Regions from separate parts of the Diaphorobacter nitroreducens genome, predicted to be linked through region 2. Evidence: predicted binding sites of a transcription regulator. Region 2 holds the regulator's gene; each other region holds the start of a gene.
What was found. Region 2 encodes FNR, which switches genes on or off when oxygen is low (the NO sensors DNR and NnrR bind a similar motif). Its sites were predicted from a motif close to TTGATNNNNATCAA; they were not measured.
Positions count from the first base shown of each region.

Region 1: cyoA (ubiquinol oxidase subunit II) is a predicted target of FNR. The motif match lies at 1,662-1,675, and genes of this name have one in related genera.
Region 3: ubiU (ubiquinone anaerobic biosynthesis protein UbiU) is a predicted target of FNR. The motif match lies at 1,631-1,644, and genes of this name have one in related genera.

Region 1 is NZ_CP016278.1:520,915-525,211, forward strand. It holds gene cyoB (cytochrome o ubiquinol oxidase subunit I) at 1-425, opposite strand, end outside; gene cyoA (ubiquinol oxidase subunit II) at 487-1,536, opposite strand; gene BA022_RS02415 (MFS transporter) at 1,848-3,179, shown strand; gene tolA (cell envelope integrity protein TolA) at 3,301-4,272, opposite strand; gene BA022_RS02425 (ExbD/TolR family protein) at 4,294-4,297, opposite strand, start outside.
Region 2 is NZ_CP016278.1:2,130,732-2,135,028, forward strand. It holds gene BA022_RS09980 (sulfite exporter TauE/SafE family protein) at 1-449, opposite strand, end outside; gene hemN (oxygen-independent coproporphyrinogen III oxidase) at 453-1,835, opposite strand; gene fnr (fumarate/nitrate reduction transcriptional regulator Fnr) at 2,007-2,750, shown strand; gene BA022_RS09995 (hypothetical protein) at 2,792-3,079, opposite strand; gene BA022_RS10000 (FixH family protein) at 3,156-3,434, opposite strand; gene ccoG (cytochrome c oxidase accessory protein CcoG) at 3,496-4,297, opposite strand, start outside.
Region 3 is NZ_CP016278.1:200,782-205,078, reverse strand. It holds gene dnaK (molecular chaperone DnaK) at 1-313, shown strand, start outside; gene dnaJ (molecular chaperone DnaJ) at 409-1,539, shown strand; gene ubiU (ubiquinone anaerobic biosynthesis protein UbiU) at 1,730-2,776, shown strand; gene BA022_RS00915 (U32 family peptidase) at 2,885-3,787, shown strand; gene ubiT (ubiquinone anaerobic biosynthesis accessory factor UbiT) at 3,813-4,297, shown strand, end outside.

The sequences.
Region 1 (4,297 bases), 1.6 Mb from region 2:
TGCAGCGGCACGAGGTAGTTCATCAGGCCCGTGACGAAGGGCATGGCCACGAAGAAGATCATGATCACGCCGTGGGCCGTGAAGATCTGGTCGTAGTGGTGCGGCGGCAGGTAGCCCATGCTCTCGCCCACAGCCATGGCCTGCTGCAAGCGCATCATCACCGCGTCGGCGAAGCCGCGCAGGAACATGACCAGGCCCAGGATCATGTACATGATGCCGATCTTCTTGTGGTCGATGGAGCAGATCCAGTCGCGCCACAGCGGGCCCCACAGACGGAACTTGGTGAGGCCGGCCAGCATCACGATGCCACCCAGGACCACCGCGATGAAGGTCCACAGCACGATGGGCTCGTGCGCCATCGGGATCGAGTCCCAGGTGATGCGGCCCAACAGCCAGTGGGCTGGGGTAGTTTGTTCAGACAACATATCGAATCTCTTGGCTAATGGGCCCGGCGCCGGCTTGGCGCCCGCGTCGGGTCCGTCAAATTCACTGTTGGGTGGGGGCCTCGGGGAGGGCTAAGCCCGGCTGCAGCGCGGCCAGGATCTGTGGCGCGTTGCCGGCGGTGCATACGTCCTGTGGCAGCGTTAGACCGTTGGCTTTGACGAAGGCTTCGCCGCCGAGCGCGTCGATGGCCATCATGTCGTGCATGCACATCTGGCCGTCTTCCACGCAGCGGTTGAGCACCTTGCCGTACAGGCCGTCTTCCACGGTGGAAAAGCGCTGCACGGGGTCGCGCTGGCTGGGCTTGGCCAGTTGCAGGTAGGTGGTCTTGTCCAGGGGCTTGCCTTCGGTCTTGGCCTTGTCCACCCACTGGGCGAACTCGGCATCGCTCAGGCCGTGGAACTTGAAGGTCATGCCGGAGAAGCCGGGGCCGCTGTAGTGCGAGGCGAGGCCATGGAACACGCCGGGCTTGTTGATGATGGCGTTCAGCTCGGTCTGCATGCCAGGCATGGCGTAGATCATGCCGGCCAGGTCGGGCACGTAGAACGCGTTCATGGTGGATGTGGCGGTGAGCTTGAACAGGATCGGGCGGTCCACAGGCGCGGCCACCTCGTTCACCGTGGCAATGCCCTGCTCGGGGTAGAAGAACAGCCACTTCCAGTCCATGGCGACCACCTGCACTTCCAGCGGTTTGATGTCGGCGGCCAGCGCGCGCTGGGCGTCGATGCGGTCCAGGGGGCGGTAGGGGTCCAGCTTGTGGGTAGCGATCCAGGTCAGCGCGCCCAGGGCAATGATGATCATCAGCGGCACGCTCCAGATCACCAGCTCCAGCGAGGTGGAGTGGTGCCAGTCGGGGTCGTACTCGGCGTCGGTGTTGCCCTGGCGGTACTTCCAGGCGAACAGCAGCGTCAGCAGGATCACCGGCACGATGACGATCAGCATCAGCACCGTGGCAGTCACCACCAGGTTGCCCTGCTGGGCTGCGATATCACCCGCCGGGTTCAATACAACGGCCTTGCTGCAACCAGCCAGGCTGGCTGCGGCCAAAGCCGCGGCGAGCCAGGTGGGCCCGCGGAGTTTCTTCAGTTGGAGCATTGCTAGGCGTGTCAAAAAGCGTGCACGGCCTTGCGTCGCGCGGGCGGGCGCGGCGCTAGGTGTAAACGCGAATTACTGGACGGAGATGAATGTAATACGCCTAGCGCATTTGTCGATTGGACATTTTGTCCAGGGTCAAACTTATGGCGTGATGGCAGGCCGTATGCGGCCTGCGGGCGCGACCATGGCGGCGCGGATGGCCGACTGGGCGTGAGGGTTTTCCCGCGCGGGACCTCAGTGTAAGCGTACTTGTTGACCGCGGGGCTTGCGTGTAGAACGGAGCTGTGTCTGCAAAGCCAAGGAGTACGGTCATGAGTAGCGGTTCCGTCGCATACCCCGTTTACGGCCCCGAGAGCGCGGCATCGCTGTCGCGCGCGCACACCGACGAAGACGTCACCCCGGGCGAGATCGCCGTGGGCGTGATCATCGGGCGCGCGTCGGAGTATTTCGACTTCTTCGTATTCGGGATCGCTTGCGTGCTGGTCTTCCCGTCGCTGTTGTTCCCCTTCATGTCGCGGCTGGACGGCACGCTCATGGCCTTTGCCATCTTTGCCATCGCCTTCATCGCCCGGCCGCTGGGCACCGCCATCTCCATGGCCGTGCAGCGGCGCTGGGGGCGCGGCACCAAGCTGACGCTGGCGCTGTTCCTGCTGGGCGGCTGTACGGTGAGCATGGCCTTCCTGCCCAGTTACCACGTGGCGGGGCTGGCAGCCGCCGGGGCGCTGGCGGTGCTGCGCTTCGGCCAGGGGCTGGCGCTGGGCGGCTCCTGGGACGGGCTACCGTCGCTGCTGGCGATGGCGGCACCGCCGGAGCGCCGCGGCTGGTATTCCATGGTGGGGCAACTGGGCGCGCCCGTAGGGTTTGCATTGGCCGCCGGGTTGTTCGCCTACCTGTACGGCAGCCTCTCCAGCGAAGAATTCCTGGCCTGGGGCTGGCGCTACCCGTTCTGCGTGGCCTTTGCGATCAACGTGGTGGCGCTGTTTGCGCGGCTGCGCCTGGTGGTGGGGCAGTCCTATGCCGAATTGCTGCAAGAGAAGGAACTGGAGCCCGTGGGCGTGGCCCGCGTGATGCGCGAAGAGGGGAGCAATGTGGTGCTGGGCGCCTTTGCGGCACTCGCTAGCTTCGCACTCTTTCACGTGGTGACGGTGTTCCCGCTGTCGTGGTTCGCCCTGTTCTCCGACCGCTCCATGGCCGAGGTGCTGTGCGTGCAGATCGCCGGCGCATTCCTGGCCATCGGCGCGGTGGTGGTGTCGGGGCGGTTGGCCGACCGCATGGGCCGGCGCAACCTGTTGGGCTCCATGGCCGTGCTGATTGGCCTGTTCAGCCTGGCCACGCCCTGGCTGCTGGGCGGTGGCGCGGTGGGCGGCACGGTGTTCCTGCTGCTGGGCTTCGTGCTGCTGGGCCTGTCGTACGGCCAGGCATCGGGCACGGTGACGGCCAACTTCTCCACCCAGCACCGCTACACCGGGGCGGCACTGTCGTCCGACCTGGCCTGGCTGATCGGCGCGGCCTTCGCGCCGTTGGTGGCCTTGGGGCTGTCGGCACGTTTCGGGCTGGGGGCGGTGACGCTGTATCTGCTGTCGGGCGTGGTCTGCACACTCGGCGCGTTGCGTATCAATCGCCTCATCGAGCAGCGCAGCTGAGTTCGACTGGCTGTCGGCTGTTATCGAAAATGATAGCTGCCGGCGCTTGACTCAAATAGGTTTCACAGTGTTTTCAATGTGAAACCGTTGAGGGACAAGCGCAGGCAGCTCTCTTTTTGCTTCAGTCGCGCGGGCGGAAGCCGATCACCAAGGACGACGGCACGCGGCCGTCCACGTCGCGTGGCAGGGTTTCCGTGCGGTGCAGCGCACGAATCACCGCGTCGTCCCACGCCTTGTTGCCGCTGGACTGGGTGATGCGCGCGCCGACGATGGTACCGTCCGGAGCGGCGCGCACCTCGACCTCGGCGCGCGGGTTGCCCGAGATGGTGTCGGGATAGACGATGTTGGGGCGTACCTTGGCGGCCACCTTGCCACCGTAGCTGCCCGAGGGGCCGGAGCTGCGCTGCGCGGTGCCCGTGGCGGTCTCGCCGCCCGTGGCGCCTGCCAGCCCCTGCATGCGGCGCAGGTTCTCCTGGCGGCGCGCCTCGGCCTCTTTGGCTTCACGGGCTTCCTCGGCCTTGCGACGCTTGTCCTCGGCCAGCTTCTTCTGTTTGTCCTGCTCGGCCTTGGCGGCCTTCTCCTTCTCGGCCTTTTCGCGTTCGGCTTTCTCGCGCTCGGCCTTTTGCTGCGCCAGCAGGCGTTCCTTCTTCTCCTGCTCCAGCCGCTCGCGGCGCTCTTCTTCCTTGCGCTCGCGTTCGCGCTTCTCGCGCTCCAGTTGCTGTTCGCGCTTTTTCTTTTCTTCTTCCAGGCGCTTCTTCTGCTGCTGCAGGGCGATATCGGCCTCGCGCGTGTCGGCTTGCTCCGGACGCGGTGGTGGCGGTGGAGGCGGCGGTGCGGGCGCGGGCTCTGGTGCGGGGGTAGGGGCCGGAGCAGGGGGTGGGGGCGGCTCCACGGCGCGCGGCGCCGCTTGCTGGGGGACGGCAGACCAGAGTTCGGCCTCCACCGCCGGTTGGTCGGAACTGCTCTTCCAGTTCACGCCCCAGGTCAGCGCGCCGATCAGCGCGGCATGGGCGAGTACCGCCAGGGCGATGGCCCGCATGCGTCCGGGCGGGCGGGGCGGGGCAAACTGGTCGCGGTCGTTCGTGGCGTGCATTAGATCGTGTGAAAGTTCTCGTCAG
Region 2 (4,297 bases):
AGGAGCGCCCAGGCCACACCCGCGGTCAGGAGCCCGCCAGGCCGAGAGACCAAGGGCTTGACCTTCGCCCAGGCAGCACGCCCCGCCCGCTCAACCCACAAGGGCTGCTGCGCTTGCACCATCATCATCCCGCCCCACGCGAGGATGAGCACATGCATCAGCGTCCAAAGGGGGCGCAATGCCGAGGTGCTTTGCCCCAGCCATGCGAGTTGCTCCATGGCCAGCGCAACCACCGCCCCTGCAGCGCCGTAACCGATCAGGCGCCCCACGTGAAACTGCGCTACCCGTTGGAGGATTCCGCGGCGGGACGCCCATTGAATGGTGTGGGTGGCGTCCGGCGTGCCACCCAGCCCCGTAAGCGCCGCGCAGGGAACAGAACACATCGCCAAACAGTGAGCCCCTCCCATCAGCCCCATCAGGAAGGCCGTCGTGGCCAGCGCCCACAGCATGGGTCAAATAATCCGGGAAAAGCGAGCGCGGTTACGGTCAGCCTGCAGATACTTGTCGAACACCATGGCCACGCCGCGCACGAAATACCATCCCATGGGCGTGACTTCAACGCCCTCATCACTGATTTTCACCAAGCCCTGAGCCGCCATTTCTTGCAGTTGCTGTAATTCCGCATCGAAATAACTGCGGAAATCAATCAGCCAGGACTGTTCCAACGGCTCAAACAGCAATTCACCTTGGCACATCAACGCCATGATGACTGCGCGGCGCACCAAGTCGTCCTTGGTCAACGCCAGCCCGCGCACCACAGGCAAATGCCCCTGGTTAATGCAGTCGTAATACTCGTCCAGCGTTTTCACATTTTGGCTGTAAGTAGCGCCCACGCGCCCGATGGCAGAAACGCCCAGACCAATCAGGTCGCAATCGGGCTGCGTGCTATAGCCTTGGAAATTGCGGTGCAGCCTGCCTTGCCGCTTGGCCACCGCCAGCGCATCGTCAGGCAGCGCAAAATGGTCCATGCCCACGTAGACGTAGCCGGCTTCCTGGAACACATCAAGTGACCGGGCCAGCATGGACACCTTGGCCGAAGCCATGGGCAACTCGGCCGTGATGATGCGTCGCTGCGACTTGAAGCGTTCTGGCAAGTGAGCGTACGCATACAGCGCGATCCGGTCTGGCCGCAGCTCGGCTACCTGCTCCAAGGTGCGATCAAACGACTCCGGTGTCTGTCGCGGCAGCCCGTAGATCAAATCCACGTTCACCGATTCAAACCCGAGCTTCCGAGCCGCATCGACCAACGCGAACACCTTTTCGGCAGGCTGAATGCGGTGCACGGCCTTTTGTACTTCAGGGTCGAAATCCTGCACGCCAAAGCTCAGGCGATTGAAACCCAGCTCCGCCAACAATCCCAGCCGCGCTTCATCCACGGTCCGGGGGTCCACTTCTATGGAGTACTCCCCCCCCGGAACGAGGACGAAACTGCGCCTCAGCATGCCCATCAGTTCGCGCAAACCGTCATCCGTCAGAAAAGTAGGCGTGCCTCCGCCGAAATGCAGCTGGCTCACATGCTGACCCACACCGCAGTGCGCCGTATGCAGGTCGATCTCACGGCTGAGGTAACGCAAGTAGACCTCTGCCCGCTCTGGATGCCGGGTAATGATCTTGTTACACGCGCAGTAATAGCACAGCGATTCACAAAACGGGATGTGGACATAAAGCGACAAAGGCATCGCCTTGGCTACCGAACCCACGCGACGCTGCTGCAGCGCAAGGATGTATTCCCGCTCGCCAAAAGCCTCGACAAAACGATCAGCAGTCGGATAAGAGGTGTAGCGCGGCCCTGGGACGTCAAAGCGACGCAGGAGCTCTGTTGTAACAACGGTCATGACGGGATTCCTTGCACTTTCATATCACTGTGCCGTAGAGTCCCCCATGAGTCCTTGACGTTGATCAAGCGCCCATAAGGTCCTTGTGGCGACAATTTGACTTCGGCTCAAAGTCGTCCAACGGCCTACGGCATTCCATGTCTCCCAGCCGTTCAGAGGTAAGCTCAAGCCATGAACAGGGTTCCCATGCATACGAATCTCCAGACCATCAAAGTTGCCTGCTCAAACTGCAATCTGCGTGAGCTGTGCATGCCCGTGGGTCTGGACGACCAGCAACTCAAGCGCATCGATGACATTGTTGCTGTACGACGCAAGATCAAGCGTGGCGGCACGCTTTTCCGGAACGGTGAACCCTTCACATCCCTTTTTGCCATCCGCACCGGATTCTTCAAGACCTGTGTCGCCACCGAAGACGGTCGCGATCAAGTGACGGGTTTTCAAATGGCGGGCGAGATCATCGGCCTGGATGGCATCGTGAGCGACCGCCACACTTGCGATGCGGTGGCGCTTGAAGACGCCGAAGTATGCGTCATGCCCTTCGACCGTATTGAAGAGTTGTCGCGCGAAGTAACGGCACTACAGCACCATGTGCACAAGATCATGAGCCGCGAGATTGTTCGTGAGCATGGGGTCATGCTGTTGCTGGGGAGTATGCGTGCCGAGGAACGCCTTGCCGCATTCCTGTTGAATCTCGTACAACGCTTGCATGCTCGGGGTTTCTCACAATCCGAATTGGTGCTGCGCATGACACGCGAAGAGATCGGCAGCTACCTGGGATTGAAACTGGAAACCGTCAGCCGCACGTTTTCCAAGTTCGTGGAAGAAGGTATTGTGGAAGTAAAACAGCGCCATGTGCGCATCGTCGATACCGATGCGCTGAAGCGCATTGTCAACAGCCAGCAAGCCTGCCATTAAGCCTCGGTTTTTTGTTCATTCATAACTGATCGGCGGAAAGATCAGGAAACGTATTTGGCGCAATCAGCCGGCCGCGCCCCTTTGGGCACGGGGCAGCGATTCAACTCAAAGGGCGAGAGTGACAACAGCGTCGTCAATGCGCTGGAAGCCATGAGTACGAACCAGAACGTGAAGAAGGCGATGGTATACACACCTTCGCGCGAGAGATGCAGGGGTTGATCAAACCACTGCAGCGCTTCTGGATCCACGAAGGCGAACACTACCATTTCCATGACGCCCGCCATCAAAAAGGCCGGCCACGCGATCCACATCAATCGTTGCATCCACATTCGCCCATCTCCTAGCAAGTGTAGTTGACAGCCTAGCATCTGTTCTCCGGCATGCAAAGAGGACTCGCCCTGCCGGTCAGCGCGGTTGATCCTCCAGCGGAGTAGCTGCATGGTTGCGCCCCTTCATGGCAGGCGTCATGTCGCCCCCAGACTCCTTCAGGGTCTCGTTGATGTTCAAGCCCCGTTGGTAATAGTCTTCCGCGATGACGGGGTCGGGTTTGCTCACGGCCAGCCAGAGGGTCACGAAGCCCGCAATGATGACAATCACCGGCCCCGCGATGACAAGCCAGACATGGCCAAACGTCCACCAAGGCTTTCCGTCGTCGTCCAGTTTCATGGGGGAATTACTCAACATTTATATTAACTCCTCGCTCATTTATGAGCACAGCTTGTTCATTTGTATTCCACGACCGCCTTCAGCGGGGTACGAGGAATACGGATTTCTCTGCCACTTGGGCTTTATCACCCTGCGCTTGAATATCGAAATACACCGTATGCGATCCAGGAGATGCTGAGCCATACGGAATTTGAAGACGGACAACCACCCATCGGGATTCCGCCGGTCCAATGTCAATTGCGGTCTCGGACGCCACTTCCAGCCCTTCCATACCGTGGGCGCTGATGGTGTAGCGCTGCGCCCCCTCCGTGGCGTTCATGATCTGCAGCCGGTAGATATTTTCCAGCTTGCCTCCCGCCACGATGCGCGAGAGCGCAGCGCGGTCGCGCACGATGTCCACCTTCAACGGGGTGCGTACCACCAAGCTGGCCAGCATGCCGATGCACAACACCACCAGCACCGCTGAATAGAACAACACACGGGGTCGCAGCACGCGTTTGAGCATTTGCGATTGGGTCCAGTGGTTCTTGACGCCGTTCTGCGTTGAGAAGCGAATAAGCCCGCGCGGATACTTCATCTTGTCCATCACGGTATTGCAAGCGTCCACGCAGAGACCGCAACCAATGCATTCATATTGCAGTCCGTTGCGAATATCGATACCCGTTGGGCAGACCTGGACACACAGCGTGCAATCGATGCAGTCACCCAGTCCCGCAGCTTTGTGGTCTACCGTCTTGTTACGGGGCCCGCGAGGCTCGCCGCGCTCAGGATCGTAAGAGACGACCAGCGTGTCCCTGTCGAACATTGCGCTTTGGAAACGCGCATAAGGGCACATGTATTTGCATACCTGCTCGCGCAGGAATCCTGCGTTACCGTACGTG
Region 3 (4,297 bases), 1.9 Mb from region 2:
CGTGCACACCGTGAACAAGAGCCTGTCCGAGCACGGCGACAAGCTGGACGCCGGTGAGAAGGAAAAGATCGAGGCCGCCGTGAAGGACTTGGAAGCTGCCCTCAAGACCGAGGACAAGGCCGCCATCGACGAGAAGACCACCGCACTGATGGCTGCCAGCCAGAAGCTCGGCGAGAAGATGTACGGCGATGCACAGGCCGCTCAAGGGGCCGAGGCTGCCGGTGCGCAAGCTGCCGCCAGTGGCTCCGCCGGCGCCGCCGCGCAGGACGACAACGTGGTGGATGCCGAGGTCAAGGAAGTCAAGAAGGGCTGATCGCGCCAGCGCATCCCGTGCCTAGCCGCCGCGTCGGGCCCCGCCAGCCGGGGTTCGCGCGGCGTTCGTGCTCCCAACCGGCCTGAAGATTGCCCATGTCCAAGAGAGATTTTTACGAGGTCCTTGGCGTTCCCAAGAACGCCTCGGACGACGAGCTCAAGAAAGCCTATCGCAAGCTCGCCATGAAGTACCACCCTGACCGCAACCAGGGTGACGCTGCCAAGCCCGCCGAGGAGAAGTTCAAGGAGGCCAAGGAGGCCTACGAGATCCTGTCCGACGCACAGAAACGCGCCGCCTACGACCAGTACGGCCACGCGGGCGTAGACCCCAACATGCGTGGCGGCATGGGTGGCGCCGAGGGCTTTGGTGGCTTTGCCGAAGCCTTCGGAGACATCTTCGGCGACATGTTCGGCGGCGCGCGCGGACGCGGCGGCCGGCAGGTGTACCGCGGCAACGACCTGTCCTACGCCATGGACGTGACGCTCGAAGAGGCTGCCAAGGGCAAGGAAGCGCAGATCCGCATTCCCAGTTGGGAAAGCTGCGAGACCTGCCACGGCAGCGGCGCCAAACCCGGCACCAGCGCCAAGACCTGCGGCACCTGCCAGGGCTCTGGCACGGTGCAGATGCGCCAGGGTTTCTTCAGCGTGCAGCAGACCTGCCCCCACTGCCGCGGCACGGGCAAGATCATTCCCGAGCCCTGCACGGCCTGCCACGGCCAGGGCCGGGTCAAGAAACAAAAGACGCTGGAGGTGAAGATCCCCGCCGGCATCGACGACGGCATGCGCATCCGCTCCACCGGCAACGGGGAACCGGGCACCAATGGCGGGCCGCCGGGCGACCTGTACATCGAGATCCGCATCAGGAAGCACGACATCTTCGAGCGCGACGGCGACGATCTGCACTGCCAGGTTCCGGTGAGCTTCATCACCGCGGCGCTGGGTGGAGAGATCGAGGTGCCCACGCTGCAGGGCAAGGCGGCCATCGATATCCCCGAAGGCACACAGGCCGGCAAACAGTTCCGCCTGCGGGGCAAGGGCATCAAGGGGGTGCGCGCCAGCTACCCCGGCGATCTGTACTGCCACATCATCGTGGAAACCCCGGTCAAGCTCACCGAGCACCAGCGCAAGCTGCTCAAGGAACTGGACGAGTCGCTCAAGAAGGGCGGTGCCAAGCATTCGCCGTCCACCGAGAGCTGGACCGACCGGCTCAAGAGCTTCTTCAGCTGACCCCCTGGACAAGGCCCGCGGACAGCGGGCCTTTTTTTGCCTGGGCTTTGGTCAATCCCGATCTGTTTATTCAGGAACGACCGGCCCATCGTTGACAAAAATCAGGTTATGGGTATTCACCGCGACCTAAGGTACGCAGCCTGCGCAGGATCAGACGATCCGCGCACAAGCCAGCCGAAAGAGCGCCCCCGTGACCGACCCAGCCCGCCAACCGACTTCCCCCGACATCCCTTCCGCACCCGAACTGGTCTGCCCCGCCGGCAGCCTGCCTGCACTCAAGGCGGCCGTTGACGGCGGAGCCGACTGCGTCTACCTCGGACTGCGCGACGCGACGAATGCACGCAATTTCGCGGGTCTGAACTTTGACGAGGCGGCCATCCAGAACGGCATTGCCTACGCCCATGCGCGCGGGCGCAAGGTGCTGCTGGCACTCAACACCTACCCGCAGGCCGCCAACCCCGCTCCCTGGCGCGCCGCCCTGGACCGCGCGGCCGCCTGGGGGATCGACGCCGTGATCATGGCCGATCCCGGCCTCATGCAATACGCCATGCGCCACCATCCGCAGCTGCGGCTGCACCTGTCGGTGCAGGGCTCGGCCACCAACCACGACGCCATCAACTTCTACCACCAGCAGTTCGGCATCCAGCGCGCCGTACTGCCGCGCGTGCTCTCGCTGGAGCAGGTGCGCCAGGTGATCGACCGCACGCCGGTGGAGATCGAGGTGTTCGCCTTCGGCAGCCTGTGCGTGATGGTCGAAGGGCGCTGCGCGCTGTCGTCTTATGCCACGGGTGAGTCGCCCAACACGCACGGCGTGTGCTCACCCGCGAAGTTCGTGCGCTGGCAGGAGACGCCCAAGGGCCTGGAGTCGCGCCTGAATGGCGTGCTCATCGATCGCTACGGCAACGGCGAGAACGCCGGCTACCCCACGCTCTGCAAGGGCCGCTTCGACGTGGGCGACGAGAGCAACTACTACGCGCTGGAGGAACCCACCAGCCTCAATACGCTGGAACTGCTGCCCAAGCTTGTGAAGATGGGCGTGCGTGCCTTCAAGATCGAGGGCCGTCAGCGCAGCCCCGCGTACGTGGCCCAGGTGACCAAGGTCTGGCGCGAGGCCATCGACCACTGCATGGCGCAAGGCCACCTGTACAGCCCCAAGACCGCCTGGATGGCCAGCCTGGACCAGGTGGCCGAGGGCCAGCAGCACACGCTGGGCGCCTACCACCGCCCCTGGAAATGAAGTGCGAAGAACACCCCCTGTGCCGTTGCCCGGCAGCCTGGGCCTGGGTCACGCCGATTTATGCGGCGGGGACTGCGCTTGGCCCCCTGAAGAACTGAGAGCATCAAGATGAAACTAGCCCTGGGCCCGCTGCAGTACTACTGGCCGCGCGATACCGTTTTTGATTTTTACCAGGCCATGGCCGAGACGCCGGTGGACGTCGTCTACCTTGGCGAAGCCGTGTGCTCGCGCCGCCGCGAGCTGCGCCAGAGCGACTGGATCGACATCGCACGCATGCTGCGCGACGCCGGCAAGCAGGCGGTGCTCTCCACCATGGTGCTGCTGGAATCCACGTCCGACGTATCCGCCATGCACAAGATCGCCCAGGACGAGGAATTCCTCATCGAGGCGAACGACATGGGCGCCGTGCACCAGCTCGCAGGCAAGCGCGCCTTCGTCGCCGGCCCCCAGCTCAACCTGTTCAATGCCGATTCGCTGAACTGGATGGTCGGCCTGGGCGCCAGCCGCTGGGTCATGCCATTGGAGATGCGCCAGGCCGACCTGGCCGTGCTGCAGCAACACAAACCCGCGGGGCTGGAGACCGAAGTCTTCGCCTACGGCCGCATGCCCTTGGCGTTCTCGGCGCGCTGCTTCACGGCACGCCACTACAACCTGCCCAAGGACGACTGCGGTTTTCGCTGCATCGAGCACCCGGACGGCCAGCTGCTGGCCACCCGCGAAGGCGAGGGCTTCCTGGTGCTCAACGGCATCCAGACCCAGTCGGCGCGCGTGCACAACCTCATCCAGGACGTACCTGCGCTGCGCGCGCTGGGCGTGGAACTGCTGCGCCTGTCCCCCCAATCGCAGCACATGGCAGAGGTTATCGCCGCCTTCGACGCAGCCCGCAAGGCGCCCCAACCCGATGCAGGTGCCCTTGACCGCATGCGCCCCCTGATGCCCGAGGCCCCCTGCAACGGTTACTGGCACGGCAAGCCCGGACTGGATCTGGTGCAGCCCGCCGTGACATCCTGAGCCACCGCACTTACTCCTTCAAGCCATGACCGCTACCCCACCCGCACCGTTCACCCTGCCGCGCCCCGTGGGCGCCGTGCTCTCGCGTCTGCCCGCCTATCCGGGCTCGGTCCTGCTGGTTACAGCCATCAACCTGGCCCTGTCGCACCATCTGCCTCAGGACGTGAAGGACCTGCTCAAGGACAAGCGCCTGTCCATCCGCGTGCGCGACGCGCGCGTGGCCTTCGACTTCACCTGGAACGGCCAGCGCTTTGCGCCCAGCGCGCCGCAGGCCAACCCGGACCTCGCGATCAGCGCCAATGCGCAGGACTTCGTGCTGCTGGCGCAACGCCGCCAGGACCCGGACACGCTGTTCTTCAACCGCCGCCTGGTGATGGAGGGCGACACCGAGCTGGGCCTGGTGGTCAAGAACGCGCTGGACGCCATCGACCTGCCCGTGCTCGACCCGCGCCACTGGGCGCCGCGCGCCGTGCTCTCGCGCTGGGCCCCGCAGCTTGCGCGACAATTGCC